Regions from separate parts of the Psychrobacillus sp. FSL H8-0487 genome, predicted to be linked through region 3. Evidence: a T-box and tRNA genes for the amino acid it is inferred to sense, from the RefSeq annotation. Region 3 holds a T-box; the other regions hold tRNA genes.

Region 1 (13,191 bases), 230 kb from region 3:
AGAAACTAGTGAAGAAAATGGTAGATGCATTCGCAAATATCTATGAAGTGGCATCCACTCGTAATATCGATATGCGTTTAGCTGCTTACATGGTAGGTGTACGTAAAACTGCGGAAGCGTCACGTTTCCGTGGATGGGTATAATATAATTGAAGTACTAGTAAGGTGAACCGCTTGTTTTTTACAAGCGGTTTTTTTATTATTAAGAAAGTATGGAAAGAGGAGGATGTCAAATGAATGCTTTTTCATTTTATAACCCTGTAAAATTGATATTTGGTAAAGATCAACTATCAAAGTTAAAAGGGGAATTATCATTATACGGAAAGAAAGTCCTTGTTGTTTACGGCGGGGGTAGTATCAAGAAAAATGGTTTATATGATAGCGTTATGACTGAATTAAAAGAAACAGGAATGGAAGTTTTTGAACTTGCAGGGGTGGAACCAAACCCTAGACTATCCACAGCTAGAAAGGGAGCAGAGATCTGTAAAAAAGAAGGCATTGATGTTTTGCTAGCAGTTGGTGGAGGTTCCGTAATTGATTGTACGAAACTTATCGCAGTTGCAGCTAAATACGACGGAGATGCTTGGGACTTTGTTTCACGTAAAGCGGTTCCACAAGAAGCTTTACCTTTTGGAACTATTTTAACTCTTGCAGCAACCGGTTCAGAGATGAATTCTGGATCTGTTATTACTAATGAAGAAACTCTAGAGAAGTATGGATGGGGAAGTCCTTTAGTTTATCCTAAATTCTCTATTTTGGATCCAGTAAACACGTTCACTGTTCCTCTTGATCAAACGGTTTATGGAATAGTGGATATGATGTCTCATATGTTCGAACAATATTATAACAATGCGACAAATACACCGGTTCAAGATGAAATGATAGAAGGTACTCTTCGTACAGTAATAGAAGTAGGACCAAAACTCATAGAAGACCTTACAAATTATGAGCACCGTGAAACTATTCTATTTGCAGGTACATTAGGGTTAAATGGCTTCCTACAAATGGGGTACAACGGGGACTGGGCAAGTCATAATTTAGAACATGCGATTTCAGCAGTTTATGACATTCCACACGGTGGAGGATTAGCTATCGTTTTCCCTAGATGGATGCGTCATAATGTAAAAGTAAATCCTCAGCGTTTTGCTAAGCTAGCAATTAATGTCTTTAACGTGAATTCTGAAGGTAAATCAGTAGAAGAAGTAGCGTATGAAGGAATTGATCGCTTAGAAGCGTTTTGGAAGTCATTGAATGCACCTTCTACATTAGGTGATTACAATATAGATGAAAGCAAGATCGATTTGATGGTAGAAAAAGCAATGGTTTATGGAGAATATGGTAATTTCCATAAGTTAAATGCAGAAGATACAAAAACAATTTTAACAGCTTGTCTATAATAGTAAGAAATAAGAAAACCACATGGCAGAATTCGTCATGTGGTTTTCTTATTAATATTGTTTTCGATAACACTAATCACGTGTTTTTAACACGGTACGTTGATCTCGATGTTCAGTCCACGTTCTGATTCCGTCATCTTCATCAAAGGAGATTGTAATATCTGTTACTCCTTGTTGATTTAAAATAAGTTCTTTAATTTTATCCTGAATATCGTCCACCTCGGCGAAAGAATATTGAGGATCTATCTCAATAATTATTTCCACATGGAGATATTCACCTTCTTTTATAACTTCAAGCTTTTGAATATCCTTTACATGCGGGTTCTCAGATACAATATGAGCAATATGAGTGAGCATTTGTTCGTCTGTTTCCCCTAGTGCGCCTCGAGCGTTGTCTAAGAATACTTTCCCTACTACATAGAACATCATAATACCGATCATAATAGAAGCTATACCTTCTGCTTGTAAAAAACCAGTAAAGTGGGAAATTAAAACTGCCACAAACGCTAATATTCCTCCTGCTGTTGCTACTAAGTCCTCCATAAAAACAAGCTTTGTTGCAGGTTTAGCTCTCTTTAAGTGAGTAAAGCTTGTTGTTAATGGAGAAAAGGCGGTTCCTTTAATCCCGACTTCATGCAAAATTTCTTTTCCAGCTTTATATAAGACGGCAAATTCCAAAATTATGGCAATAGCAAGTACGCTTAGGGTAATGGCAACACCTGTAGATTCAGTCGGGTGTTGAATATGGTGCCAACCTTCTATAATTGTTTCATAAGATAAAATTCCGACAATAATTACAGCGCCTAAGCAAACGAGGTTTACTAAGCGTCCAAAACCATTTGGAAATCTTGGCGTAGGGGCTTTCTTAGATAAGGATGACCCAATATAAACAAAGAATTGGTTTGCTGCATCGCCAATGGAGTGCATCATCTCTGCAAACATAGCTACATTTCCTGTAAAGAAAAACGCACCACCTTTTAAAATTGCAATAATAGTATTTACAACTGCTGCTAATAATGAAGGCTTATTACCACCTTTTAACAACCTAAATAATTCTCCCATATGATTACTCCTTTTTAAATAGATTCTACATCTACCGATTCGATAAATTTTTGTTTTTTAATGGTAGCGTAAAATTCTGCAGTATTTTTCTTAGTGATTATTGATAACCTCATATTCATTTCATGTTTAATTGTATTATTGTCTAAAGTGACGTCTTTAATGCGAATACTTTCTATATAAACACCGCTTCCTTGTAAATAGTCATATACTTTGGGAATGCTTTCTGGATTTCTTACCACAACTGTTAGAGATAGCTCCTTGGATCTCAGCCGTTTTGGACCTACTTTTGTGAGAAGGGGAGGGATTAACTCAATTCCTATTATTACGATAATTACACTAAGAGCGGATTCCATATAAAATCCAGCACCTACAGCTATACCAATTCCGCCAGCTCCCCAAATCATAGCTGCGGTTGTTAAACCAGTTATAGTATCATTACCTTTACGGAGTATAACTCCTGCACCGAGAAAACCTATACCGCTTACTATTTGTGCTGCCAAACGCAAAGGATCCATTGTAATATTTATAGCATCATTCGGAATGGCGGTGTAAGCTGCTTCTATTGATATATAAGTAAGGAGACAACTAAATGTTGCAATCACTATACTTGTCTTTAATCCAATAGGTTTCTTTTTTAGTTCCCTTTCTATACCTATTATTAAACTTAATAATGCAGCAAAGATTAATTTAAATGTAATTTCAGTATAATCATCCAAGTAGTTTACCCATTCCATCGATAACTCCTCCTTTATTCTTTATAGGGGTTGAAGATATTTTACAAATCGATTTAATCTAAGAAGGACATTAAATATGGAGATCTGTAGAGTGATAATTTATACTTAAGGTGGATGCACTTGAAACTAAAAGCATAGTAGTAGATTGGGAGATTTCTTATTATCTCCTATTATAAGTATAGAAGATGTTAAAATAAAGTTCTGACGTATGTATCAATTTCTAACTTATTTCATTATTGCTTTAGGGTGAGCTCTATTAGTCAAACTAATATTTGAAATCACGCTGATTGAATTTGCTGTAGAGGGTTGGTAGTCTTTTATGAACGGAATAAGAAGGCTAGATTTCTCATGAGTTATTCTGGAAGAACTTATTAAGTGATTGTAAGAGCTCAACAATTCAAGAGTTTAATAGATATTAAAGTTTTTTTCACAAAAAGGGTTGCTTTTTCTTTCTAGACGATGTATATTAATACTTGTCCTTCGGAACGAGATACAAACAACTTAAAAAAAGTTAAAAAAAGTGTTTGACATCAAATCTGAAATAAGTTATACTAATAAAGTCGTCAAAACGACGCGAACAACATGAACATTGAAAACTGAACATGCAAAACGTTAAGAAATATAGCTTTCAACTAACTCGTTAGGATGATAGCAAAACAAAATGAGCTTTTAAACTAGTTCTAATTTGTTCGCTTTCAATGTGCTCTGCATACTGGAAGTGAACTATTATGGAGAGTTTGATCCTGGCTCAGGACGAACGCTGGCGGCATGCCTAATACATGCAAGTCGAGCGAATGACGAAGAAGCTTGCTTCTTCTGATTTAGCGGCGGACGGGTGAGTAACACGTGGGCAACCTGCCCTGTAGATTGGGATAACTCCGGGAAACCGGGGCTAATACCGAATAATCCATTTCCTCACATGGGGAGATGTTAAAAGACGGCATCTCGCTGTCACTACAGGATGGGCCCGCGGCGCATTAGCTAGTTGGTGAGGTAACGGCTCACCAAGGCGACGATGCGTAGCCGACCTGAGAGGGTGATCGGCCACACTGGGACTGAGACACGGCCCAGACTCCTACGGGAGGCAGCAGTAGGGAATCTTCCACAATGGACGAAAGTCTGATGGAGCAATGCCGCGTGAGTGAAGAAGGTTTTCGGATCGTAAAACTCTGTTGTGAGGGAAGAACAAGTACGAGAGTAACTGCTCGTACCTTGACGGTACCTCATTAGAAAGCCACGGCTAACTACGTGCCAGCAGCCGCGGTAATACGTAGGTGGCAAGCGTTGTCCGGAATTATTGGGCGTAAAGCGCGCGCAGGCGGTCCTTTAAGTCTGATGTGAAATCCCACGGCTCAACCGTGGAAGGTCATTGGAAACTGGGGGACTTGAGTACAGAAGAGGAAAGCGGAATTCCAAGTGTAGCGGTGAAATGCGTAGAGATTTGGAGGAACACCAGTGGCGAAGGCGGCTTTCTGGTCTGTAACTGACGCTGAGGCGCGAAAGCGTGGGGAGCAAACAGGATTAGATACCCTGGTAGTCCACGCCGTAAACGATGAGTGCTAAGTGTTAGGGGGTTTCCGCCCCTTAGTGCTGCAGCTAACGCATTAAGCACTCCGCCTGGGGAGTACGGTCGCAAGACTGAAACTCAAAGGAATTGACGGGGGCCCGCACAAGCGGTGGAGCATGTGGTTTAATTCGAAGCAACGCGAAGAACCTTACCAGGTCTTGACATCCCGCTGACCGGCCTAGAGATAGGCTTTTCCCTTCGGGGACAGCGGTGACAGGTGGTGCATGGTTGTCGTCAGCTCGTGTCGTGAGATGTTGGGTTAAGTCCCGCAACGAGCGCAACCCTTGATCTTAGTTGCCAGCATTCAGTTGGGCACTCTAAGGTGACTGCCGGTGATAAACCGGAGGAAGGTGGGGATGACGTCAAATCATCATGCCCCTTATGACCTGGGCTACACACGTGCTACAATGGACGGTACAGAGGGTCGCAACCCCGCGAGGGTGAGCAAATCCCATAAAACCGTTCTCAGTTCGGATTGTAGGCTGCAACTCGCCTACATGAAGCCGGAATCGCTAGTAATCGTGGATCAGCATGCCACGGTGAATACGTTCCCGGGCCTTGTACACACCGCCCGTCACACCACGAGAGTTTGTAACACCCGAAGTCGGTGGGGTAACCCTTACGGGAGCCAGCCGCCGAAGGTGGGACAGATGATTGGGGTGAAGTCGTAACAAGGTAGCCGTATCGGAAGGTGCGGCTGGATCACCTCCTTTCTAAGGATAATATCGGAATACGGATTTTTATTCGTATCTTAACGTTTTGCAGTTCAGTTTTGAATGTTCATTTTATATGAAGATTCAACGCTTGTTCTTTGAAAACTGGATAAAACGACATTGAAACAATAAACAACAAGAAATTCTGTTGTGATTATTTACGTAATCACGACGTGTAAGACTTTTTAACTTTTAGGTTAAGTTAATAAGGGCGCACGGTGAATGCCTTGGCACTAGGAGTCGACGAAGGACGGCACTAACACCGATATGCTTCGGGGAGCTGTAAGTGAGCTTTGATCCGGAGATTTCCGAATGGGGAAACCCACTGTTCGTAATGGAGCAGTACATTTGCGTGAATACATAGCGCATCTGAGACACACCCAGGGAACTGAAACATCTAAGTACCTGGAGGAAGAGAAAGAAAATTCGATTCCCTGAGTAGCGGCGAGCGAAACGGGAATAGCCCAAACCAAAAGGCTTGCCTTTTGGGGTTGTAGGACACTCTACATAGAGTTACAAAGGAATGAGTTAGACGAAGCGATCTGGAAAGGTCCGCAGGATAGGGTAAAAGCCCCGTAGTCTAAAATTCATTCTCTCTTGAGTGTATCCTGAGTACGGCGGAACACGTGAAATTCCGTCGGAATCTGGGAGGACCATCTCCCAAGGCTAAATACTACCTAGTGACCGATAGTGAACCAGTACCGTGAGGGAAAGGTGAAAAGCACCCCGGAAGGGGAGTGAAATAGATCCTGAAACCGTGTGCCTACAAGTAGTTAGAGCCCGTTAATGGGTGATAGCGTGCCTTTTGTAGAATGAACCGGCGAGTTACGATCCCATGCAAGGTTAAGTCGAGAAGACGGAGCCGCAGCGAAAGCGAGTCTGAATAGGGCGAATGAGTATGTGGTCGTAGACCCGAAACCAGGTGATCTACCCATGTCCAGGATGAAGGTAAGGTAACACTTACTGGAGGTCCGAACCCACGCACGTTGAAAAGTGCGGGGATGAGGTGTGGGTAGCGGAGAAATTCCAATCGAACCTGGAGATAGCTGGTTCTCTCCGAAATAGCTTTAGGGCTAGCCTCAAACGTTAGAATCTTGGAGGTAGAGCACTGTTTGGACTAGGGGCCCATCCCGGGTTACCGAATTCAGACAAACTCCGAATGCCAATGATTTATGTTTGGGAGTCAGACTGCGAGTGATAAGATCCGTAGTCAAGAGGGAAACAGCCCAGACCACCAGCTAAGGTCCCAAAGTATTTGTTAAGTGGAAAAGGATGTGGCGTTGCTTAGACAACCAGGATGTTGGCTTAGAAGCAGCCATCATTTAAAGAGTGCGTAATAGCTCACTGGTCGAGTGACGCTGCGCCGAAAATGTATCGGGGCTAAACAAATCACCGAAGCTGTGGATTGATACCTTTGGTATCAGTGGTAGGAGAGCGTTCTAAGGGCGTTGAAGTCAGACCGGAAGGACTGGTGGAGCGCTTAGAAGTGAGAATGCCGGTATGAGTAGCGAAAGACGGGTGAGAATCCCGTCCACCGTATGACTAAGGTTTCCTGAGGAAGGCTCGTCCGCTCAGGGTTAGTCGGGACCTAAGCCGAGGCCGATAGGCGTAGGCGATGGATAACAGGTTGATATTCCTGTACCACCAAACCACCGTTTGAGTAATGGGGGGACGCAGAAGGATAGGGTAAGCATGCTGTTGGTTATGCATGTCCAAGCAGTAAGGTGTGAATGTAGGCAAATCCGCATTCTTTAACATTGAGCTGTGATGGCGAGGACGTATGTCTAGAGTTCCTGATTTCACACTGCCAAGAAAAGCCTCTAGCGAGGTGAAAGGTGCCCGTACCGCAAACCGACACAGGTAGTCGAGGAGAGAATCCTAAGGTGAGCGAGAGAACTCTCGTTAAGGAACTCGGCAAAATGACCCCGTAACTTCGGGAGAAGGGGTGCTCTTTTGGGTTCATAGCCTAGAAGAGCCGCAGTGAATAGGCCCAGGCGACTGTTTAGCAAAAACACAGGTCTATGCAAAACCGTAAGGTGAAGTATATGGGCTGACGCCTGCCCGGTGCTGGAAGGTTAAGAGGAGTGCTTAGCGCAAGCGAAGGTGCGAATTGAAGCCCCAGTAAACGGCGGCCGTAACTATAACGGTCCTAAGGTAGCGAAATTCCTTGTCGGGTAAGTTCCGACCCGCACGAAAGGCGTAACGATCTGGGCACTGTCTCAACGAGAGACTCGGTGAAATTATAGTACCTGTGAAGATGCAGGTTACCCGCGACAGGACGGAAAGACCCCGTGGAGCTTTACTATAGCTTGATATTGAATTTTGGTGCAACTTGTACAGGATAGGCAGGAGCCTTAGAGCCCGGAGCGCCAGCTTCGGAGGAGGCGTCGGTGGGATACTGCCCTGGTTGTATTGAAATTCTAACCCATACCCGTAACCCGGGTAGGAGACAGTGTCAGGCGGGTAGTTTGACTGGGGCGGTCGCCTCCTAAAGTGTAACGGAGGCGCCCAAAGGTTCCCTCAGAATGGTTGGAAATCATTCGAAGAGTGTAAAGGCAGAAGGGAGCTTGACTGCGAGACCTACAAGTCGAGCAGGGTCGAAAGACGGGCTTAGTGATCCGGTGGTTCCGCATGGAAGGGCCATCGCTCAACGGATAAAAGCTACCCCGGGGATAACAGGCTTATCTCCCCCAAGAGTCCACATCGACGGGGAGGTTTGGCACCTCGATGTCGGCTCATCGCATCCTGGGGCTGTAGTCGGTCCCAAGGGTTGGGCTGTTCGCCCATTAAAGCGGTACGCGAGCTGGGTTCAGAACGTCGTGAGACAGTTCGGTCCCTATCCGTCGTGGGCGTAGGAAATTTGAGAGGAGCTGTCCTTAGTACGAGAGGACCGGGATGGACACACCGCTGGTGTACCAGTTGTTCTGCCAAGAGCATCGCTGGGTAGCTATGTGTGGACGGGATAAGTGCTGAAAGCATCTAAGCACGAAGCCCCCCTCAAGATGAGATTTCCCATTACGCAAGTAAGTAAGATCCCTCAAAGACGATGAGGTAGATAGGTTCGGGGTGGAAGCGTGGCGACACGTGCAGCTGACGAATACTAATCGATCGAGGACTTAACCAAATTTGTTTAACGTAACAATGTCGTTTATCCAGTTTTGAAAGAATAAAATTTTTTTAAAATAACTCTTGTAATATTCTACAGAGTTGGTATAATAAAACTTGTCTTTCAATAATTATTCAAGTCTAGTGATGATGGCGAAGAGGTCACACCCGTTCCCATACCGAACACGGAAGTTAAGCTCTTCAGCGCCGATGGTAGTTGGGGGTTTCCCCCTGTGAGAGTAGGACGTCGCTGGGCTTGCAATAAATACATAACTTACCCAGGAGGATTAGCTCAGCTGGGAGAGCATCTGCCTTACAAGCAGAGGGTCGGCGGTTCGAGCCCGTCATCCTCCACCATATATTTACTCCTGCCGGAGTAGCTCAACTGGTAGAGCAACTGACTTGTAATCAGTAGGTTGAGGGTTCAAGTCCTTTCTCCGGCACCATTTTCCGAGCCATTAGCTCAGTTGGTAGAGCATCTGACTTTTAATCAGAGGGTCGTAGGTTCGAATCCTACATGGCTCATCACTTTTTCAGTGAATTATGTATGCGGGTGTGGCGGAACTGGCAGACGCACTAGACTTAGGATCTAGCGCCGCAAGGCGTGGGGGTTCGACTCCCTTCACCCGCACCATTTAATTTAATAACCGAGCGGAAGTAGTTCAGTGGTAGAACACCACCTTGCCAAGGTGGGGGTCGCGAGTTCGAACCTCGTCTTCCGCTCCAAAGATTCACTAAAGTGCCGGGGTGGCGGAACTGGCAGACGCACAGGACTTAAAATCCTGCGGTAGGTGACTACCGTACCGGTTCGATTCCGGTCCTCGGCACCACTTTTTTGAAACATTGCGCTCGTAGCTCAATTGGATAGAGCACTTGACTACGAATCAAGAGGTTGCAGGTTCGAGTCCTGCCGAGCGCACCATATAACGGGAAGTAGCTCAGCTTGGTAGAGCACTTGGTTTGGGACCAAGGGGTCGCAGGTTCGAATCCTGTCTTCCCGACCAGTTATTATTTATGGGGCCTTAGCTCAGCTGGGAGAGCGCCTGCCTTGCACGCAGGAGGTCAGCGGTTCGATCCCGCTAGGCTCCACCATTTATAAATTAGTTTGAAAATCATGGCGGTGTAGCTCAGTTGGCTAGAGCACTCGGTTCATACCCGAAAGGTCGTGGGTTCGACTCCCTCTGCCGCCATCTTAAGGACCTTTAGCTCAGTTGGTTAGAGCAGACGGCTCATAACCGTCCGGTCGCAGGTTCGAGTCCTGCAAGGTCCACCAACAATGTCTTGGAGGAATACCCAAGTTCGGCTGAAGGGATCGGTCTTGAAAACCGACAGGCGGGTCATACCGCGCGGGGGTTCGAATCCCTCTTCCTCCTCCATTTTTATCTTATTGTTTGTGGAAGTAATAATAATCCTTAAGTATTTTATTGTCGCGGGGTGGAGCAGTGGTAGCTCGTCGGGCTCATAACCCGAAGGTCGCAGGTTCAAATCCTGTCCCCGCAACCAAATGGTCCCGTGGTGTAGCGGTTAACATGCCTGCCTGTCACGCAGGAGATCGCCGGTTCGATCCCGGTCGGGACCGCCATTTATTTAATAATATTAATACATATCAATTGTAAATATAGCCTAAACAATTAGCTTTTATTTTAAGATTGAAGAGGCTCAGTAGCTCAGTCGGTAGAGCAAAGGACTGAAAATCCTTGTGTCGGCGGTTCGATTCCGTCCTGAGCCACCATTTAATGCGGGTGTAGTTTAGTGGTAAAACCTCAGCCTTCCAAGCTGATGATGAGAGTTCGATTCTCTTCACCCGCTCCAAAATAATGGGCCTATAGCTCAGCTGGTTAGAGCGCACGCCTGATAAGCGTGAGGTCGATGGTTCGAGTCCATTTAGGCCCACCATTATTCCGAAGTAGCTCAGTGGTAGAGCAATCGACTGTTAATCGATTGGTCGTAGGTTCGAGTCCTACCTTCGGAGCCATATATGGGGAAGTACTCAAGTGGCTGAAGAGGCGCCCCTGCTAAGGGTGTAGATCGGGCAACCGGTGCGAGGGTTCAAATCCCTCCTTCTCCGCCATATATAGGCCCCTTGGTCAAGCGGTTAAGACACCGCCCTTTCACGGCGGTAACACGGGTTCGAATCCCGTAGGGGTCATACTCAAAAAAAGGTAACCAATCATTGGTTACCTTTTTTTATTGTACTAGAAAAAGATATTACTAAAAAAGATCCTGTGCAGGCTTAAGTATTTGATTGGTTAGAGTATTGATCTTCTGTGAAAATAGAGAGTGGTTTATACACGGAAAGCAAAACTGTAGCTGTCTGAGTTGAAGGTCAGGTAAGAACTGTTTAGAACAATAAAAGTTATGGAAGCTATACGATGTATTCCTGGTAATACTTTCTTCAAAAGACACCATGCCTTTATAGAGACTAACTTTCGATACAGAAATATGTTCACATTATATAGATTTTGTAGCACTGAAAGAATATAAAATTTGTACGGGATAATAAAAACAGATGAGCAGCTAAATAATCTGCTCATCTGTTTTTATTTTATCCTTATAAATAATAGCCAATCAATAGACCTAAGCCTAAAAGGAATACAAAAATCGTATTCGTAAGTGCGGTGTCTTTCATAGCAGGGGCAACCTGAACTGGATTTTCGGTTTGTTTAAATAATTTTATGGCATGTATAGGTTTTTTCAAGCTCAATAAAACTAATAAACTCCATGGAGTGATTATTTGCAAAACTACTAAACCTATAACCCATAGGTAAGACAAAACAAAATAGGAAGCTAGAATTGTAATTGCTGTTTTCCGACCAACTAATATAGCCATTGTCTTTCGTCCGCCTATGGTGTCTTCTACTAAATCGCGAATATTATTAGATAGCATGATAGCAGCTACTAACAGGGCACTTGGTACAGATAACAATACAGCGAATAAAGGCACTGAACCTACTTGAATATAAACTGCAATTAAAACAATAAGCATCCCCATAAATAACCCACTGAAAAGCTCACCAAAGGGAGTACTAGAAATGGGGTAAGGTCCCCCAGTATAGAAATATCCCACTGCCATAGAAATTGCCCCGACTATTAATAATAGCCAAGAGCTTTCATAACAAATATAGATACCTAATATAGCAGCTATTACATATAGCGATAGAGCTAGTTGCATTACCGTTTTGGGTTTTACACCATTTCTAACAATTGCCCCACCAATACCGACCGATTCCTCGCTATCGAGACCTCGTACAAAATCATAATACTCATTAAACATATTTGTAGCAGCTTGTATCAGAAGACAAGCTAATAACATAGCAATAAACAATAGCCAATCAATATTTGCCTCGTATAGGGCAATCATTGTACCAAGAAAAACTGGTGCAAATGAGGCAGTTAGGGTATGTGGTCTTGTCAGTTTCCACCATACGCGCCAGCCCTTGTCAGCTTGAAATTCGTGTGACATATTTTTTCTCTCCTTTAAAAGAATCCAATATCAATTTTAACATAAATTTATAGCTAAATGTGTGCTGAAATGTGTAGAAAGATGTATGATTAAAGGTAGAGTAAATTAGTTAACCTAGATAAAAGAGTAGTTACTAAACGGAGGTCATATTTATGCCGAAAACCACCGGTACCATTAATACAAAATACCGTTTTTATACGGAAACAATAGAAGTATCGAGATTATCTGCACAAGCTTTTTTTGAAGCAGGGGATGAATTATATAAAGGGAAACGTTATTTTTGGCAAAACAAAGAGAAGACATTGACCTTAGTAGGATTGGGACATGCTCATACTATTACAAATAACTTAGAAGATAATAGATATAAGGATATTGATACAAAATGGAAGGAACTTTGCCAGTCATCATTAAAGGAAAAAGCGGATGTATCTCCTATCCTATTTGGAGGGTTTGCTTTCGATCCAAAAAACAAGATTTCTTCGGAATGGGATACATTTCCTTCTGCATTCTTTGTCGTGTCTACGTTTCAGCTAGTTATCCAACATGATCAGGCATTCGTGAACATTCACTATATTACGGACGAAGCAAAGAGTACGGAAACGTTTGAACTGTTACGTATAGAAAGAGATGCGTTAATACACACTGCTCAAGTAAAAGAGTTAAGGGTACATGAAAAACCGTCCTTGATCAAACGAGAAGACCGCTTGAAGAACGAGTATTTACATGCTGTAGAGGATGTAACGAAGAGAATTCGAAAAGATGAAGTCCAAAAAGTAGTTATAGCTAGATCACTTAAACTGACATTTGCTGATACTTTCTCACCAGCAACAGCAATATATAATGCTTCCATGGAGCAACCTGAAAGTTATCTATTTGGATTAGAAAATGGAGAGAAAATCTTTTTTGGTGCAACACCAGAGCGACTTGTTAAAGTAGAAAATGACAAAGCCCAATCTGCTGGACTTGCCGGTTCTACGAGAAGAGGAAAGCATTCTCTTGAGGATAAGGAGCTTGGAGAGGCATTATTATCAGATCCCAAAAATTTAGGTGAGCATAAATATGTAGTGGAAATGATTAAAAAAGTATTCATGCAATATTGTGAAGACGTCAAAGTACCCACTAGACCAAAGCTTATGAAAATTAGAGATATT
Region 2 (4,475 bases), 560 kb from region 3:
CAACAAAAAAGACCTCTAACAAGTAGTTAGAAGTCTTGATATGTATGACTTTAAGTCACGATTTTATACCGGTGGCCGGGGTCGAACCGGCACATCCAGAGGATACGGGATTTTGAGTCCCGCGCGTCTGCCAATTCCGCCACACCGGCAAAATAAATACTAGGCAGTTATTAAATCATTTTTAAAAAATTGGAGGCGGCAACCGGATTTGAACCGGTGATAAAGGTGTTGCAGACCTGTGCCTTACCACTTGGCTATGCCGCCGTAAAGTAATTGGAGCGGAAGACGAGGTTCGAACTCGCGACCCCCACCTTGGCAAGGTGGTGTTCTACCACTGAACTACTTCCGCAAACTGGGGTACCTGGATTCGAACCAGGGCATGATGGAATCAAAATCCATTGCCTTACCGCTTGGCTATACCCCAATGGGGCGACTGAGGGGAATTGAACCCCCGAATGCCGGAATCACAATCCGGTGCGTTAACCACTTCGCCACAACCGCCACAAATAAAAAAAGAGCTAACTACTAAGGAATATGGGGCGACTGAGGGGAATTGAACCCCCGAATGTCGGAATCACAATCCGATGCGTTAACCACTTCGCCACAACCGCCATTATTCAAAGCTAACTAAAAAAAATTGGCAGGGGCAGTAGGAATCGAACCCACATCAAAGGTTTTGGAGACCTCTATTCTACCGTTAAACTATGCCCCTAAAAACTGGTGGTGGGGGACGGATTCGAACCGCCGAACCCGAAGGAGCGGATTTACAGTCCGCCGCGTTTAGCCACTTCGCTACCCCACCAGTGTATGGTGCCGGAAAAAGGACTTGAACCCTCAACCTACTGATTACAAGTCAGTTGCTCTACCAGTTGAGCTATTCCGGCGTATAAATATGGTGGCTCAGGACGGAATCGAACCGCCGACACAAGGATTTTCAGTCCTTTGCTCTACCGACTGAGCTACTGAGCCAAATTCGATTGTGCTAAGCTGCGAATCTCTTTGTCAGCTTCATTCGTTCAGTTAGTCACGTACTTTAGTACGTTCCTTCCATCACTCAATCGCTTCCTAGACCTTCTTGCTTATCACCAATCTTTTAAAAAATGGCGGTCCCGACCGGGATCGAACCGGCGATCTCCTGCGTGACAGGCAGGCATGTTAACCGCTACACCACGGGACCATTTGGTTGCGGGGACAGGATTTGAACCTGCGACCTTCGGGTTATGAGCCCGACGAGCTACCACTGCTCCACCCCGCGACAATACTATAATTGCTAATTTGTTCAAAAGAAATGGTGGAGGATGACGGGCTCGAACCGCCGACCCTCTGCTTGTAAGGCAGATGCTCTCCCAGCTGAGCTAATCCTCCTGGGTAAAATTACGATAAGCTTCGCATCTCTGCGTCAACTTCATTCGTTCAATTTAATAAATGGTGACCCCTACGGGATTCGAACCCGTGTTACCGCCGTGAAAGGGCGGTGTCTTAACCGCTTGACCAAGGGGCCATACTTTTATGTAGAAAACTAATCTGGCGGAGAGCAAGGGATTTGAACCCTTGAGACAGTTTAACCCGCCTACACGATTTCCAATCGTGCTCCTTCGGCCACTCGGACAGCTCTCCTAAAATGGCTCCGAAGGTAGGACTCGAACCTACGACCAATCGATTAACAGTCGATTGCTCTACCACTGAGCTACTTCGGAATAATACAGCCTAGCAACGTCCTACTCTCACAGGGGGAGACCCCCAACTACCATCGGCGCTGAAGAGCTTAACTTCCGTGTTCGGTATGGGAACGGGTGTGACCTCTTCGCCATCATCACTAGACCTTATTAATTTGAAAGACAATACTTAGTATAACAAAACTAGAAAATAATTCAAGCTTTTTTTATATTTTTTTTTGTACTTTCAAAACTGGATAAACGACATTGTTACGTTAAACAAAATTTGGTTAAGTCCTCGATCGATTAGTATTCGTCAGCTGCACGTGTCGCCACGCTTCCACCCCGAACCTATCTACCTCATCGTCTTTGAGGGATCTTACTTACTTGCGTAATGGGAAATCTCATCTTGAGGGGGGCTTCGTGCTTAGATGCTTTCAGCACTTATCCCGTCCACACATAGCTACCCAGCGATGCTCTTGGCAGAACAACTGGTACACCAGCGGTGTGTCCATCCCGGTCCTCTCGTACTAAGGACAGCTCCTCTCAAATTTCCTACGCCCACGACGGATAGGGACCGAACTGTCTCACGACGTTCTGAACCCAGCTCGCGTACCGCTTTAATGGGCGAACAGCCCAACCCTTGGGACCGACTACAGCCCCAGGATGCGATGAGCCGACATCGAGGTGCCAAACCTCCCCGTCGATGTGGACTCTTGGGGGAGATAAGCCTGTTATCCCCGGGGTAGCTTTTATCCGTTGAGCGATGGCCCTTCCATGCGGAACCACCGGATCACTAAGCCCGTCTTTCGACCCTGCTCGACTTGTAGGTCTCGCAGTCAAGCTCCCTTCTGCCTTTACACTCTTCGAATGATTTCCAACCATTCTGAGGGAACCTTTGGGCGCCTCCGTTACACTTTAGGAGGCGACCGCCCCAGTCAAACTACCCGCCTGACACTGTCTCCTACCCGGGTTACGGGTATGGGTTAGAATTTCAATACAACCAGGGCAGTATCCCACCGACGCCTCCTCCGAAGCTGGCGCTCCGGGCTCTAAGGCTCCTGCCTATCCTGTACAAGTTGCACCAAAATTCAATATCAAGCTATAGTAAAGCTCCACGGGGTCTTTCCGTCCTGTCGCGGGTAACCTGCATCTTCACAGGTACTATAATTTCACCGAGTCTCTCGTTGAGACAGTGCCCAGATCGTTACGCCTTTCGTGCGGGTCGGAACTTACCCGACAAGGAATTTCGCTACCTTAGGACCGTTATAGTTACGGCCGCCGTTTACTGGGGCTTCAATTCGCACCTTCGCTTGCGCTAAGCACTCCTCTTAACCTTCCAGCACCGGGCAGGCGTCAGCCCATATACTTCACCTTACGGTTTTGCATAGACCTGTGTTTTTGCTAAACAGTCGCCTGGGCCTATTCACTGCGGCTCTTCTAGGCTATGAACCCAAAAGAGCACCCCTTCTCCCGAAGTTACGGGGTCATTTTGCCGAGTTCCTTAACGAGAGTTCTCTCGCTCACCTTAGGATTCTCTCCTCGACTACCTGTGTCGGTTTGCGGTACGGGCACCTTTCACCTCGCTAGAGGCTTTTCTTGGCAGTGTGAAATCAGGAACTCTAGACATACGTCCTCGCCATCACAGCTCAATGTTAAAGAATGCGGATTTGCCTACATTCACACCTTACTGCTTGGACATGCATAACCAACAGCATGCTTACCCTATCCTTCTGCGTCCCCCCATTACTCAAACGGTGGTTTGGTGGTACAGGAATATCAACCTGTTATCCATCGCCTACGCCTATCGGCCTCGGCTTAGGTCCCGACTAACCCTGAGCGGACGAGCCTTCCTCAGGAAACCTTAGTCATACGGTGGACGGGATTCTCACCCGTCTTTCGCTACTCATACCGGCATTCTCACTTCTAAGCGCTCCACCAGTCCTTCCGGTCTGACTTCAACGCCCTTAGAACGCTCTCCTACCACTGATACCAAAGGTATCAATCCACAGCTTCGGTGATTTGTTTAGCCCCGATACATTTTCGGCGCAGCGTCACTCGACCAGTGAGCTATTACGCACTCTTTAAATGATGGCTGCTTCTAAGCCAACATCCTGGTTGTCTAAGCAACGCCACATCCTTTTCCACTTAACAAATACTTTGGGACCTTAGCTGGTGGTCTGGGCTGTTTCCCTCTTGACTACGGATCTTATCACTCGCAGTCTGACTCCCAAACATAAATCATTGGCATTCGGAGTTTGTCTGAATTCGGTAACCCGGGATGGGCCCCTAGTCCAAACAGTGCTCTACCTCCAAGATTCTAACGTTTGAGGCTAGCCCTAAAGCTATTTCGGAGAGAACCAGCTATCTCCAGGTTCGATTGGAATTTCTCCGCTACCCACACCTCATCCCCGCACTTTTCAACGTGCGTGGGTTCGGACCTCCAGTAAGTGTTACCTTACCTTCATCCTGGACATGGGTAGATCACCTGGTTTCGGGTCTACGACCACATACTCATTCGCCCTATTCAGACTCGCTTTCGCTGCGGCTCCGTCTTCTCGACTTAACCTTGCATGGGATCGTAACTCGCCGGTTCATTCTACAAAAGGCACGCTATCACCCATTAACGGGCTCTAACTACTTGTAGGCACACGGTTTCAGGATCTATTTCACTCCCCTTCCGGGGTGCTTTTCACCTTTCCCTCACGGTACTGGTTCACTATCGGTCACTAGGTAGTATTTAGCCTTGGGAGATGGTCCTCCCAGATTCCGACGGAATTTCACGTGTTCCGCCGTACTCAGGATACACTCAAGAGAGAA
Region 3 (13,191 bases):
GAGATGCATTCCAAATTTTGTTGGCAAAGTTCCAAACTGCTTCTACTTTTTCTGTTGAGAAACGTAAATCTTGCCCAGGTGATGATCCAGTACTTAGGAAGTAACGTAGCGAATCTGCTCCGTATTGATCAATAATATCCATTGGATCAATACCATTTCCTAGCGATTTAGACATCTTACGACCGTCTTCCGCACGTACCAGACCGTGTATTAGAACATCATCAAAAGGACGAGTACCAGTAAATTCTATCCCTTGGAAAATCATACGAGAAACCCAGAAGAATATAATGTCATAACCAGTTACGAGCGCATTTGTAGGATAATACTTTTTGAACTCTTCGTTTTCTGCATCTGGCCAACCTAATGTAGAAAACGGCCATAATGCCGAGGAGAACCAAGTATCTAAGACATCGTTATCCTGATTCCAGTTTTCTGGATCAGCTGGTGCTTCGTTCCCAACATAAATTTCTCCAGTTTCTTTATGATACCAAGCTGGAATACGATGTCCCCACCATAATTGACGTGATATACACCAGTCATGAATATTTTCCATCCAACGCAAATACGTTTTTTCAAAACGATCTGGTACAAAATTCACTTTTCCTTCTGCTTCTTGAAGTTTTATAGCTTCTTTCGCAAGTGGTTGCATTTTAACAAACCATTGAGTAGATAGATATGGTTCAACTACTGCTCCACTTCGTTCAGAATGTCCTACTGAATGCGCATGTTCTTCAATTTTGAATAGAACTCCTGCATCTTGTAAATCTTTAACGATTTGTTTACGACATTCAAAACGGTCCATTCCATTATAAGTAGCTGCATTCCCATTCATCGTACCGTCTTCATTCATTACTAAAATACGCTGTAAGTTGTGACGGTTACCGATTTCAAAGTCATTTGGATCATGTGCAGGTGTAATTTTCACTGCGCCACTTCCAAACTCCATATCAACGTAATCATCTCCAACAATCGGTATTTCGCGACCAATAATCGGAAGTTTTACTGTTTTTCCGATTAAATGCTTATAACGATCATCTTCTGGATGTACTGCTACTGCGGTATCCCCAAGCATTGTTTCTGGTCTAGTAGTAGCAACATCGATTGATCCAGTACCATCTGCAAGTGGGTAATGCATATGATAGAATGCACCCTGTACATCTTTGTGGATTACTTCAATATCGGAAAGTGCCGTTTTAGTTGCTGGATCCCAGTTGATAATGTATTCGCCGCGGTAGATTAAGCCTTTGTTATACAACTTTACGAATACTTCTTTCACTGCATTTGATAATCCTTCGTCTAAAGTAAAGCGCTCACGAGAATAATCTAAACCAAGTCCAAGTTTCGACCATTGTGCACGGATATGGCCAGCGTATTCTTCTTTCCACTTCCATGTTTCTTCGACAAACTTTTCGCGGCCTAAATCATATCTTGTAATATTATCAGCACGCAGTTTTTCTTCTACTTTCGCTTGTGTTGCGATACCTGCATGGTCCATACCCGGAAGCCATAAAGCATCATATCCTTGCATACGTTTCATACGAACAATAATATCTTGTAATGTAGTATCCCATGCGTGACCTAAATGTAGTTTACCGGTAACATTCGGTGGTGGAATTACGATAGTATAAGGTTCTTTATCGCTTTCTGGATGAGCTTCGAAGTATTTTCCTTCTAACCACCATTCATACCGTCCTTTTTCAATCGACTGCGGATCATACTTTGTGGACATCGTTGTTTCGTTTGTCATTGTCAGTTCCTCCTAAAAAAGAATATAAAAAAACTCCTATCGTCATTAAAGGACGAAGGAGTTTGTTCGCGGTACCACCTTTATTCGCGAATGCTAAAAAACGCATCACGCTCTCAATTCGATAACGGCTTCAAACCGGCATTTGCTACTTACGTTCACAAATACTGCTCGTGGGCTACCTTCAAATGGCGGTTAACAGAAACATTTCAGCAAATTGTTTCCTTTCTTTTGAGAACCAAATCATTCTACTCTTCCCATTCATTGCATCTCTATTCATTTGTTCCATTGTAAAGGATATTATTATATGCCGTCAAGTCTAGTATGGTGAAAGGAGAATTACAATGAGAAAAGGATATAACCCATATTTATTGCCCGATTGGTTACGTAAAACACGTTTCTATTGTAAGCATGTAAGTATTCCCATTTGTACTTTCCAATTAATACGAGTACTAATCGTGCCTACCACATGGGATTTCCTCTTATTGGTACTATTACTACTCATCTGTTTTTTGTTTTATAAGAACATTATTTGATGGGAATGTTAGCTTTGAATATCCATCATCCAAATCTAAAATGAATTGAAGCTCGAACTCCTCGCCTTGCGGTATTTTCACTTCCACTGGTTCAGCAGGGTTTGGTGCTTCTACTTCTGCAACTGGTTTAACTGGAACGGGTACAGGAGCTTCCTCGTATTCACAGTGTACAGTCCACCCAACTTCAATTGCCGCATGCTCTGTTGGTTTCGAGTTAATATGGTTCACTTGAACTGTTGGCTTGGAACCTTCTTTTAATTTGTCTTTACCGAACTCGATACTCATTGGTACTGCATATTCAAAATAGCCGACCTCACCTTGCAGATCTAAGTCTTCAATCTCGGTGAATTCGCTCGTAGCATGATGCTCCTCTTCACCTTCCTCAAACTTAACGTGGCAGGTGATGTGGTATATACCTACTATTTGAATAATATTCTCCTTCTCAGTGACTTCGCATTGAGGAGTTACTGCAACATTTTTAATTTCTTTCGGAACCCCAAAGCTTGGTGGAAAACGAAATTGTTCTTTTACATCCCAGGTTTTTGTCGTCATAAGTCATCCTCCTTCTATAGGACAACTTATGAATAGAACAAAAGGGATAGAACATATTTCACTTAGAATTACTTTTTGTCGTTGTTTTTATCCATAATCTGCTTTAGTTCTAACCAATTTGTTAACCTTGGAATTGTAAGATGTTGGTTATACGATTGCGTTTTCACATAAACTTGTAATGTATCATCTGTTAATGTGTTTAATACGTCTGGCTTATCGTCGAAATAATAATCCAACTGTAAGTCCCGAATAATATTTACCTTCGCTTGATCCTTCATGCCACAAAAAAATTTTTCTTCTGTGACTGGGAATCCTTGTTCCATTAACCAATTCATCGTTCTTTCACGATGTTCTGCTGGTCTAGCCGTAATATAGTATACCTCATGTCCCTGTTGTTGTAGATTTACTAACGTTTCTACAGCATCTGGGTATGCCGGACAATTAGTATAATATATTTGTTCCAATGTATCATTCCACATTTTAGAGCCCGCTTCATCGGACATTCCGAATAATTCATGTATTTCAACTCTATCTAGCGCATGAAATTTATCTAACTCCACTTGTTGTCCTAACTTTTCGTTATAAATATGAAAAGCATGTTCTCTTAAATTGATCAATGTATCATCAATATCAAATCCAAATTTCATCTAATGTGCCACATCCATTACATCTTATTTGTAAGTTGGATAACCAACAAACTTAAAGTCTTTCCCTATTTTTTGAATTTCCGTATCGATTAGCTCAACTGCATCACTCATTAAGTCAATACCGCTACCCTCCATAAAGGTCGGAGCATTTTTACCACCTATTAACTTAGGTGCAATATAAATAACCGCTTTATCAATTAATTTATTTTCCAAAAATGCTGCATTGATCGTCCCTCCACCTTCAATTAACAAAGAGGAGATAGAATTTTCACCTAATATTTGAACGACTTCTTGTACATCTACATGGGTAGTTCCGGTTGTATGGAACACTTGAACGCCTTGATTGATTAGCTTCTCTTTTTTATCATGGTCATAATTTGCACTTGTAAAAATCCACGTCTGCGCTAATTGATCGGTTACTAGCTTGGCATCTAAAGGAATTTTCAATGTTGAGTCTAAAACGATACGAATCGGATTACGACCATTTTCAATACGAGTAGTTAGTTCTGGATTATCTTCCATAACAGTATTAACCCCGACTAAAATGGCCAAATGCTCATTCCTAAGATGATGAACATCCTCTCGTGCATCTGCAGACGTAATCCATTTACTATGAGCAGAGTGTGTGGCAATTTTACCGTCTAACGTTATCCCCGATTTTAATGTCACAAAAGGCTTCTCTGTTACGATAAACTTGTTGAATACTTCATTCATCCTTTTAGAGGCTTCCTCTTGAATACCGGTAATCACATTTATCCCAGCATCCTCTAGAATTTTGACTCCTCGCCCTGATACGATTGGATTTGGGTCGAGCGTTGCAATGACAACGGTTTTAATACCAGCTGCAACAATTGCTTCAGCACAAGGGCCAGTTCTTCCGTGATGGGAACATGGTTCCAGTGTGACATAAATCGTAGCACCTTTTGCATGCTCCCCTGCCATTCTAATAGCATGAATTTCTGCATGAGGCTCTCCAGGTTTCATATGCGCACCAATACCAACGATACGATTATTATTTACAATCACTGCTCCTACTAATGGATTCGGATCTGTTTGTCCTTTCATTGCTCTCGCATTTTGCAGGGCAAGATCCATATAAAATGCGTGATTAGTCATTTTGAAAAGTACCTTCTTCCTCCATATGACCTGAACGATTTATTTTCGTGTGTAAGTATTTTTCATTGTATTCGGAAACGTCCCCCCATAATGGAGTACGCCCCGCTACAGCCAAACCTGCGTCCTTTAATGCTTTTACTTTCTTTGGATTGTTCGTTATCAACGTAACAGGTTTTGAACGCAATACTTTTAAGACTTCGATCGCATCTCCATAATTTCTAGAATCGTCTACAAAGCCTAGTTTTTCATTAGCCTCTACTGTATCCGAACCATTTTCTTGTAGAATATAGGCCATTGCTTTACTAAATAGACCAATGCCTCTACCTTCATGATTTGCTAGATAAAATAATGCACCAGCTCCGTTGTTGACGATCATTTGCATAGACTGTTTTAATTGGAAACCACAATCACAACGCTTACTCCCAAAAATATCCCCCGTATGGCAGATGGAGTGCATGCGGATTAGTGACTCCTCGGTCTCTTTAAAGTCTCCGTATACTAACACGCTCGACTGTTGGTATTCAGCTAAGTTAGAGGAGGATAAATTACTTATTATTTGATTGATATCTTCTGTGTATTCATCACTATTTAACCAGCTATACCACTGGAATATAACTGTATTACCATTTAAATTTACCGGCAGTCGAATAGGTCCAACTAGATAAATCGAACTTTCATCAGTCTTAATAACTTTAATTTTATCTTTTAATACATTTACTACATCATTAGATATTTCTTTCACATTTGGCATTCTATATCCTCATTTCTCCAAAACATAATAGTATCTCTATAGTATTCTTAGTAGATTACTTTTCGTAAGTAATTATATTTTAGTAATCAATATTTGTCAATTACATTAGACTAAAAGAGCCTTGCAACTAATGCAAGGCTCCAATTGCTATTTAGTTCATCGAAAGTTTTTCAAATACTGTATGGAATGCTTGAATTGTTTTTTCTATATGCTCTACAGTATGTGCACTCGAGAGGAATAATCCTTCAAACTGAGAAGGTGGTAAATAAATTCCTTCTTCTGCCATAAGACGGAAATACTTAGCGAATAATTCTAAATCAGACGTTTTCGCTGTATCAAAGTTTACCACATCTTCATTTGTTAAGAAGAAACCGATCATTGAACCTGCACGATTCACTGTATGCGGAATATTATATTTTGTCGCTGCTTCTCGGAACCCTTTTTCAAGTATATCCCCTAGCTCGATAAAATAATCATATGTTTGTTCATTTAAACGTGTTAATGTCTCGTAACCAGCTGTCATAGCTAAAGGATTACCTGATAATGTACCTGCTTGATAAACAGGTCCAGCTGGTGCAATCATTTCCATGATTTCACGTTTACCGCCAAATGCCCCTACAGGAAGTCCTCCACCTATTACCTTGCCTAAACAAGTTAAATCAGGTGTAATACCATAATAGCCTTGTGCACAGTTATATCCTACACGGAAACCCGTCATCACTTCATCAAAGATTAATACCGTTCCGTTTTTCTCCGTTAGTTCGCGTAATCCTTCTAAGAATCCTTCTACTGGAGGAACAACACCCATATTACCTGCTACAGGCTCTACGATTACAGCTGCCAAGTCGTCTCCAAAGTTTTCAAAGACATGACGAACGCTTTCTAAATCGTTAAAAGGTACAGCTATTGTATTTTTAGCCACTGACTCCGGAACACCAGGACTATCAGGTAAACCTAGTGTTGCAACACCAGATCCCGCTTTTATCAGTAAGCTATCTCCATGACCATGATAACTACCTTCAAATTTCAAAATTTTGTTGCGACCAGTAAAACCACGTGCTAAACGAAGTGCACTCATCGTTGCTTCCGTACCAGAAGAAACCATTCGAACCATCTCGATGGATGGAACACGATCCATTACTAGTTTAGCTAATTTATTTTCGATTAAGGTAGAAGCACCAAAGCTTGTTCCCGTTTCTGCAACCTGTTGAATTGCTTTCACAACATTTGGTTCCGTATGCCCTAAAATAAGTGGTCCCCATGATAAAACGTAGTCTATATATTCATTGCCATCGATATCTTTAATAATTGCACCTTTTCCACTCTCCATGAAAATAGGATCCATATCGACGGATTTAAACGCACGTACGGGGCTATTTACGCCACCGGGCATTAGTTCTTTTGCTTCTGTAAATGCCTGTTTAGACTGCTCATATGATTTTGTCATTATTTCCCCTCCAACCAACGGGCAACATCTTTAGCATGATAGGTTAAGATCATATCTGCTCCTGCACGTTTCATTCCTGTTAGTGTTTCAAGCACTGTTTCTTTTTCGTTGATCCAGCCATTAATTGCCGCTGCTTTTACCATTGCATATTCTCCAGATACATTGTAAGCAACAATCGGTGTAGCAAATGTATTTTTTACATCACGAATAATATCTAAGTATGCTAATGCTGGTTTTACAATTAGGAAATCTGCTCCCTCTTGTACGTCGGATGAAGCTTCACGTATTGCTTCCATACGATTAGAATAATCCATTTGATACGTTTTGCGGTCACCGAATTTTGGTGCTCCGTCTGCTGCTTCACGGAAGGGTCCGTAATATGCCGATGCATATTTTACCGCATAAGACATGATTGGTATATCCTTATACCCAGCTTCATCTAAACCAAGGCGAATTGCAGCTACAAAGCCGTCCATCATATTGGATGGAGCAATAATATCTGCGCCAGCTTCTGCTTGGCTTATAGCAGTTTTTGCTAACAAATCAAGCGAAGGATCATTTAAAATACGTTCGTTTTCATCTACTACTCCACAATGTCCGTGGTCTGTAAATTCACATAGACAAGTATCTGCTATTACTATTAATTGCGGATGACGCGCTTTAATTTGACGAATTGCTTCTTGTACAATTCCGTGATTATGATAAGCCCCAGATCCAACTGCATCTTTTTCCGCAGGTAGCCCAAATAAAATAACAGATGGAATTCCTAAGTCTACTACTTCATCTACTTCCTCATTTAAACGGTCAAGAGAGAATTGGAAAACGCCTGGCATTGAAGATACTTCGTTTTTAATATTCTCGCCTTCCATTACGAATATAGGATAGATTAAATCTTCCTTATGTAAATAAGTTTCCTTAACCATTGCTCGAATTCCAGCTGATTGTCTTAAACGACGATGACGTTGAAAAAATAATTCAGTCATTGCACTCTTCCTTTCCATTCCGCTAATTTAACAATTACATCTTTTAAGGTGTAAATTTCTGGCATAACCTGCACAGTTACATTCATAGATTCTAAATAATTCTTGGTAATATGGCCAATTGCACATACAGTTGTATGATTATACCCAAAGGAAGCCCCAATGCTGCGATGATACACTTCGGCGGTAGAAGGACTTGTGAAGATAATAGAACATTTTTCACTGTTCTTTAATAGATTCTCCACTTTTTCTTTGTTTTCCTCTAACTCAACTGTTTCATAAATAGTCCATTCCTGTACATGATTGGACAGACCATTCTTTATTGTATCTTTTGTAAGATTTCCTTTAACAAATAAGCATCGTGCAGTGGAGGATACAACTTCCGGAAACTCCTGTACAAAAACATCAGCACTAAATATAGTAGGAGTAAAATTGACTGAAAGTCCTAAGCTTTCAATGGCACTTGCAGTTTTTGTACCAACTACTGCTATTTTAGCTGTAAAAAAACTGGCATCTAGTTGGTATTTTACCATTTTCGAATGAAATGCCTTTACACTACTTTGACTAGTAAAGATAAGCCAATCATATAAGTTACAACTCTCTAAAAGGCTCAAATCATGAGAACTAACTATCTCCTTTGTAGCAATCATCGGAGCAATAACTGCATTTCCACCAAATCTTTCCACAAGATCTGATGCTTCCGTTGATCTAAGAATGCCCGTAAAAATCACATTCTCGCCTAACAAAGGAGTTTTATTAGACATTCAAATCGGCCTTCACTTGTTGGATTAAATCGTATGCTCCTTGTTCGGTCATAATACTTGCAAGTTCTTTCCCAAGTCTAGCTGCATCCATTCCAGTTAATACTTCTTTGAATACGACGGATGCATCCGGCGCTGCAATTAGTCCAGTCATCGTAATTTTACCATCATTAATTGTTGCATGGCCTGCGATTGGCACTTGACATCCACCGTCCATTGCAGATAAAAATGCACGCTCTGCTTCTATTGCAACCCATGTGTCATGGTCAGATAGTTTACCAAGCTCATCGATTAACTCTTGATCATCCGCGCGACATTCAATACCTAGAGCCCCTTGTCCAACTGCTGGGATGCAATCCTCCGTAGTTAAGTATTCTGTAACGACCTCATCGCTCCAGCCTAAACGTTTTAAACCTGCTGCAGCTAAAATAATCGCATCATACTCACCATCTTGCAATTTTTTCAAACGTGTCTCTACATTACCACGAATCCATTTAATCTCGATATCCGGTCTTAACAACAATAGCTGAGCACTTCTTCTCAAACTACTTGTTCCTACTACCGCTCCTGTTGGAAGGTCAGCGAATTTCACATGTCCTGTAGATATAAATGCATCTCGTTCATCCACACGTTTTGGAATACATCCCATTACTAAACCTTCAGGTAATTCAGATGGCATATCTTTCATACTATGCACTGCAAAATCGATCTCTTTGTCGTAAAGAGCTTGTTCTATTTCTTTTACAAAAAGTCCCTTACCTCCAACTTTAGAAAGCGTAACATTTAAAATTTGGTCACCCTTTGTCACAATCTCTTTCACTTCAAACTCAAAAGGTGCCCCCATATCTTTCATCTGTTGAATGAACCAATTTGTTTGAGTTAATGCTAACTTACTTCGTCTAGATCCTACAATAATTTTACGCAAAAATGCCGCTTCCCTTCTTTAATACCAAATATGGAATTGTGATAATCGACTACCTAATAAGAAATTTATCAAAACAAATAGAAAGGCATAAATATGTATCCAAGCATAATTTGTCCCTATAATCTTTGCTGACTTTCTTATCAATAAAACAAGAATATAAATCACTAACACTATAAAAGAATTGACTATCTTTATATCATAAAGTGGAAAACCCTCTAATGATATATATGCCCATTCTAACCCAAGAACTAAACTTACAAACAATAATGGAATTCCTGTTAAAATGGACAGACTCATTCCGTTTGCAGCTTGTTGCAGTGAAGGCAATCGTGTGAATTGTTTTGTCCATTTCTTCTGTTTTAGCACTTTATATAAGATTAAGTATAATGTCGAAAAAACAAATGATAAAGCAAAAGCTGTATAAGCTAATAATCCAAACATAATATGGATGAATAATAATTCCGATTTAAGGTTATCTCCTACTAACGATTGAGACATCGGATTTGGTGCAAACGTATGTATCGTCATAAAAATAAACCCAATCAAATTCATAAAGAATGCTGGAAGGTCCAATCTAAATACTAACTGTAAAACAAGCGAAAGCATAATGATGAGCCAAGCATAAAAGTATATCCCTTCAAACAACGAAAGAATTGGAAAACGCTTCATCTCCAACATATACATAACTAAAAATATTGTTTGTAATGTACCAACCGCAAAAAGCAACCATACAGCTAACCGATGTGCTCGTTGATCCTTTTGTAAGTAATCTATAAAGTAAAAGACAAGGCTTATAGCTTGAAGAATGACCATAATCTCATGAAGCCTTGTCATCGTCAGATCAGTCATGTTATTCTCCTTTTACATAGTAAAAAGGCGTTTGTAATATCTATTTGTCTCCATACAGATATTAAAACGCCTCCTTTACTTAGTTATATAATAAATTCTCTTTTAAATTTTGCGAATCCATTAAAGTTTGCTTTAAATTGATTTTTGCTTTTTCTGCTTGCATAGCAACTTCCTTTTGTACATCTTCTTCTATACCAAAGATTTGTTGGAATAGTTGAAGCTGTGCAGCAGGATCTTTTGCTACTGATAATTCTTTTACTTGTAAAATTGGTTCTTTTAATAGCTGATTGACAATTGATTTAGTATGCTTATTTAATATTTTACGTTCACGATCCGTTAAATTAGGCATTTTGTTTTCAATTGACGCCATAGTTTCAGACTGAATCGTATTCGCTTTTTGACGTAAAGCCGAAATAATAGGTACTACTCCAAGCGTCGTTACCCAGTCATTAAACTGTTCAATTTCCGTTTCGATCATGAGATTAATCTGCTGAGCAGCACGTTCTCTTTCAGCTAAGTTAGCTTCCACGATTCCTTGTAAATCATCAATATCATACAAGAACACATTAGCAAGATCGCCTATACGTGGATCTAAATCACGTGGTACAGCTATATCTACCATGAACAAAGGCTTCCCTTTACGAAGACGCTCTACAAATTGCATTAGTTCAAGATCAATTACAAATTCAGTTGAACCAGTTGAACTGATAAGGATATCAGCTTCTAATAATGCACATTGAAGCTCGTCCATCGGTTTAGCATTGCCGTCAAACTTAGAAGCAAGCTCCTTCGCTTTCTCAAAAGTACGATTAATCACCGTTACCTTTTCAGCTCCGCTACCATGAAGATTTTGGATCGCAAGCTCGCCCATTTTCCCAGCACCTAAAATTACGACGTGCTTATGATTTAGTGAACCAAATATTTTCTTCCCTAGTTCTACTGCTGCATAAGAAACGGAAACAGCGTTTTCTCCAATTGCAGTCTCTGCATGTGCACGTTTGGCAAACGTGACTGCCTGTTTAAATAATTGGTTGAAAACAGTTCCTGTAGTTCCGTTTTCTTGTCCATTTAGGAAGCTTTTCTTCACTTGTCCTAATATTTGTGTTTCCCCAAGTACCATCGAATCGATGCCCGCTGTAACGCGGAACAAATGATTATTCGCTTGGTCATCCTCGTGAACAAATAAATAGGTAGATAAACTTTCTAACGGAATATCAAACCAATTCGCTAAAAATTGCTTTACATAGTATTTACCCGTATGAAGTTGATCTACAGTAGCGTAGATTTCCGTACGGTTACAAGTAGATACGATGACATTTTCTAATATACTTTTTTGGTCTTGTAGTGCCTGCATCGCATTAGGTAACTCCGCTTCTACAAACGACAGTTTCTCCCGAATTTCGACAGGAGCAGTACGATAATTGACACCAACCACGATTGTATGCATGGAATAGGTCTCCCCTTCACGTTCAATTCATTAATCCAATTATATCATAGCTTCACGCTAGTTCCTTGCTTATTTGTGAACAACGTATGAAATCTTATTTAGAATTATTATAAATTAATAATAACAAACAATATTCGTCAATTCAAACATTCTGATTCAAATAATAAAAGTAGGACAATTCAAACAATATAAACGAATGTAAGCTTGGTATTCCCTGAATGGATAGTTTTTAATCTTTCTTCTATGTACTTTCATAAAGAACTTAATAAGGTAGAAATTCCAATTAGGTCGATCTATGCCATTTAAGTTCTCTATCTTAATGTTAGGTGAAACAACCAAGGTATCTTTTGGTTGCTTTTAATGTCCTTAAAAAAGCAAGTCCTTGATCGACATATATCGCTCAAGAACTCACTCACTAAAATTCAATACTATTATTTATAAAGATAGTTACTATACTATCCATTAACCGGAAGTAGTCTTAGTCTAAAATTCTACTTTCAATCTCAGCCCAAGCTGCATCGAAACCTAAACCAGTGTCAGAAGAAAAAACAATTAATGGATCTGTTTTATCCATTTGCAGTTCATCTTTCACTATCTTTTTATGCTTATCCCATTTCCCTTTAGGAATTTTGTCAGCCTTTGTAGCAATAACAATACAAGGAATATTATAGTGCTTTAGGAAATCATACATCATACAGTCATCACCTGTAGGTGGATGTCTTAAATCCACTATTAAAACAACTGCTTTTAAAATGTTGCGAGAGGTAAAATAAGTTTCAATCATTTTACCCCAAGCAGCACGTTCTGTTTTCGATACTTTAGCATAACCGTAACCAGGTACATCGACAAATATTAAAGACTCTTCCAATTTGTAAAAGTTCAATGTTTGTGTTTTACCTGGTTTAGATGAAATTCGGGCCATACTTTTTCGACCAATCATCTTATTGATAAAAGATGATTTTCCTACATTCGACCGTCCAGCTAAAGCTATTTCAGGTAAATCACCCTCTGGATATTGCGCTGGTCTTACTGCACTGATTAATAATTCTACATTATGAATTTTCATAATTATGCCTCCTCTAGAGCCAGTTGAAGCACCTCTTCAGCATCGGAAACAAAATGGAACGTCAATACTTCGCGAACACTTTCTGGTATATCTTCAATATCGCGCTCGTTGTCTGCCGGACAAATAATAGTCGTCAAACCTGCACGATGTGCACTTAGTGTCTTTTCTTTTAAACCGCCAATCGGTAATACTCTACCTCTAAGCGTTACTTCTCCTGTCATACCTACTTCACGTTTAATAGGTCGCTTAGACAATGCAGAAACAAGAGCTGTAACTATAGTAATTCCAGCTGAAGGTCCATCCTTCGGAACAGCACCCTCCGGAACGTGAATATGGATATCCTTGTTTTTATAAAATGTTGGATCAATTC

The links. The T-box of region 3 lies ahead of MHI47_RS12245 (valine--tRNA ligase). A T-box ahead of a tRNA ligase gene usually reads a tRNA of that ligase, here a tRNA-Val.
Region 1: it has a tRNA-Val gene. The T-box ahead of MHI47_RS12245 (valine--tRNA ligase) is inferred to sense a tRNA for this amino acid. The anticodon was not compared.
Region 2: it has a tRNA-Val gene. The T-box ahead of MHI47_RS12245 (valine--tRNA ligase) is inferred to sense a tRNA for this amino acid. The anticodon was not compared.

The regions. Positions count from the first base shown of each region.
Region 1 is NZ_JBBOZA010000001.1:2,625,042-2,638,232, reverse strand. Features, by position in the region: gene MHI47_RS13500 (Glu/Leu/Phe/Val family dehydrogenase) at 1-143, shown strand, start outside; gene MHI47_RS13495 (iron-containing alcohol dehydrogenase) at 233-1,396, shown strand; gene MHI47_RS13490 (cation diffusion facilitator family transporter) at 1,469-2,458, opposite strand; gene MHI47_RS13485 (MgtC/SapB family protein) at 2,473-3,192, opposite strand; rRNA gene MHI47_RS13480 (16S ribosomal RNA) at 3,918-5,472, shown strand; rRNA gene MHI47_RS13475 (23S ribosomal RNA) at 5,668-8,596, shown strand; rRNA gene rrf (5S ribosomal RNA) at 8,718-8,833, shown strand; tRNA gene MHI47_RS13465 (tRNA-Val) at 8,859-8,934, shown strand; tRNA gene MHI47_RS13460 (tRNA-Thr) at 8,948-9,023, shown strand; tRNA gene MHI47_RS13455 (tRNA-Lys) at 9,030-9,102, shown strand; tRNA gene MHI47_RS13450 (tRNA-Leu) at 9,127-9,211, shown strand; tRNA gene MHI47_RS13445 (tRNA-Gly) at 9,229-9,303, shown strand; tRNA gene MHI47_RS13440 (tRNA-Leu) at 9,319-9,407, shown strand; tRNA gene MHI47_RS13435 (tRNA-Arg) at 9,423-9,499, shown strand; tRNA gene MHI47_RS13430 (tRNA-Pro) at 9,505-9,581, shown strand; tRNA gene MHI47_RS13425 (tRNA-Ala) at 9,594-9,669, shown strand; tRNA gene MHI47_RS13420 (tRNA-Met) at 9,694-9,767, shown strand; tRNA gene MHI47_RS13415 (tRNA-Ile) at 9,774-9,850, shown strand; tRNA gene MHI47_RS13410 (tRNA-Ser) at 9,861-9,953, shown strand; tRNA gene MHI47_RS13405 (tRNA-Met) at 10,006-10,080, shown strand; tRNA gene MHI47_RS13400 (tRNA-Asp) at 10,084-10,159, shown strand; tRNA gene MHI47_RS13395 (tRNA-Phe) at 10,234-10,309, shown strand; tRNA gene MHI47_RS13390 (tRNA-Gly) at 10,316-10,389, shown strand; tRNA gene MHI47_RS13385 (tRNA-Ile) at 10,397-10,473, shown strand; tRNA gene MHI47_RS13380 (tRNA-Asn) at 10,478-10,552, shown strand; tRNA gene MHI47_RS13375 (tRNA-Ser) at 10,558-10,648, shown strand; tRNA gene MHI47_RS13370 (tRNA-Glu) at 10,655-10,726, shown strand; gene MHI47_RS13365 (1,4-dihydroxy-2-naphthoate polyprenyltransferase) at 11,129-12,040, opposite strand; gene MHI47_RS13360 (isochorismate synthase) at 12,193-13,191, shown strand, end outside.
Region 2 is NZ_JBBOZA010000001.1:2,962,598-2,967,072, forward strand. Features, by position in the region: tRNA gene MHI47_RS15140 (tRNA-Leu) at 67-149, opposite strand; tRNA gene MHI47_RS15145 (tRNA-Cys) at 191-264, opposite strand; tRNA gene MHI47_RS15150 (tRNA-Gly) at 275-349, opposite strand; tRNA gene MHI47_RS15155 (tRNA-Gln) at 353-424, opposite strand; tRNA gene MHI47_RS15160 (tRNA-His) at 426-501, opposite strand; tRNA gene MHI47_RS15165 (tRNA-His) at 536-611, opposite strand; tRNA gene MHI47_RS15170 (tRNA-Trp) at 639-712, opposite strand; tRNA gene MHI47_RS15175 (tRNA-Tyr) at 719-802, opposite strand; tRNA gene MHI47_RS15180 (tRNA-Thr) at 809-884, opposite strand; tRNA gene MHI47_RS15185 (tRNA-Phe) at 894-969, opposite strand; tRNA gene MHI47_RS15190 (tRNA-Asp) at 1,102-1,177, opposite strand; tRNA gene MHI47_RS15195 (tRNA-Met) at 1,181-1,255, opposite strand; tRNA gene MHI47_RS15200 (tRNA-Val) at 1,290-1,365, opposite strand; tRNA gene MHI47_RS15205 (tRNA-Glu) at 1,427-1,501, opposite strand; tRNA gene MHI47_RS15210 (tRNA-Ser) at 1,526-1,617, opposite strand; tRNA gene MHI47_RS15215 (tRNA-Asn) at 1,623-1,697, opposite strand; rRNA gene rrf (5S ribosomal RNA) at 1,706-1,821, opposite strand; rRNA gene MHI47_RS15225 (23S ribosomal RNA) at 1,942-4,475, opposite strand, start outside.
Region 3 is NZ_JBBOZA010000001.1:2,394,501-2,407,691, forward strand. Features, by position in the region: gene MHI47_RS12245 (valine--tRNA ligase) at 1-1,747, opposite strand, end outside; T-box leader at 1,793-2,018, opposite strand; gene MHI47_RS12250 (hypothetical protein) at 2,242-2,832, opposite strand; gene MHI47_RS12255 (5' nucleotidase, NT5C type) at 2,901-3,479, opposite strand; gene ribD (bifunctional diaminohydroxyphosphoribosylaminopyrimidine deaminase/5-amino-6-(5-phosphoribosylamino)uracil reductase RibD) at 3,504-4,595, opposite strand; gene MHI47_RS12265 (GTP cyclohydrolase II) at 4,588-5,346, opposite strand; gene hemL (glutamate-1-semialdehyde 2,1-aminomutase) at 5,498-6,793, opposite strand; gene hemB (porphobilinogen synthase) at 6,793-7,776, opposite strand; gene MHI47_RS12280 (uroporphyrinogen-III synthase) at 7,773-8,537, opposite strand; gene hemC (hydroxymethylbilane synthase) at 8,530-9,459, opposite strand; gene ccsA (cytochrome c biogenesis protein CcsA) at 9,478-10,308, opposite strand; gene hemA (glutamyl-tRNA reductase) at 10,388-11,755, opposite strand; gene yihA (ribosome biogenesis GTP-binding protein YihA/YsxC) at 12,234-12,821, opposite strand; gene lon (endopeptidase La) at 12,824-13,191, opposite strand, start outside.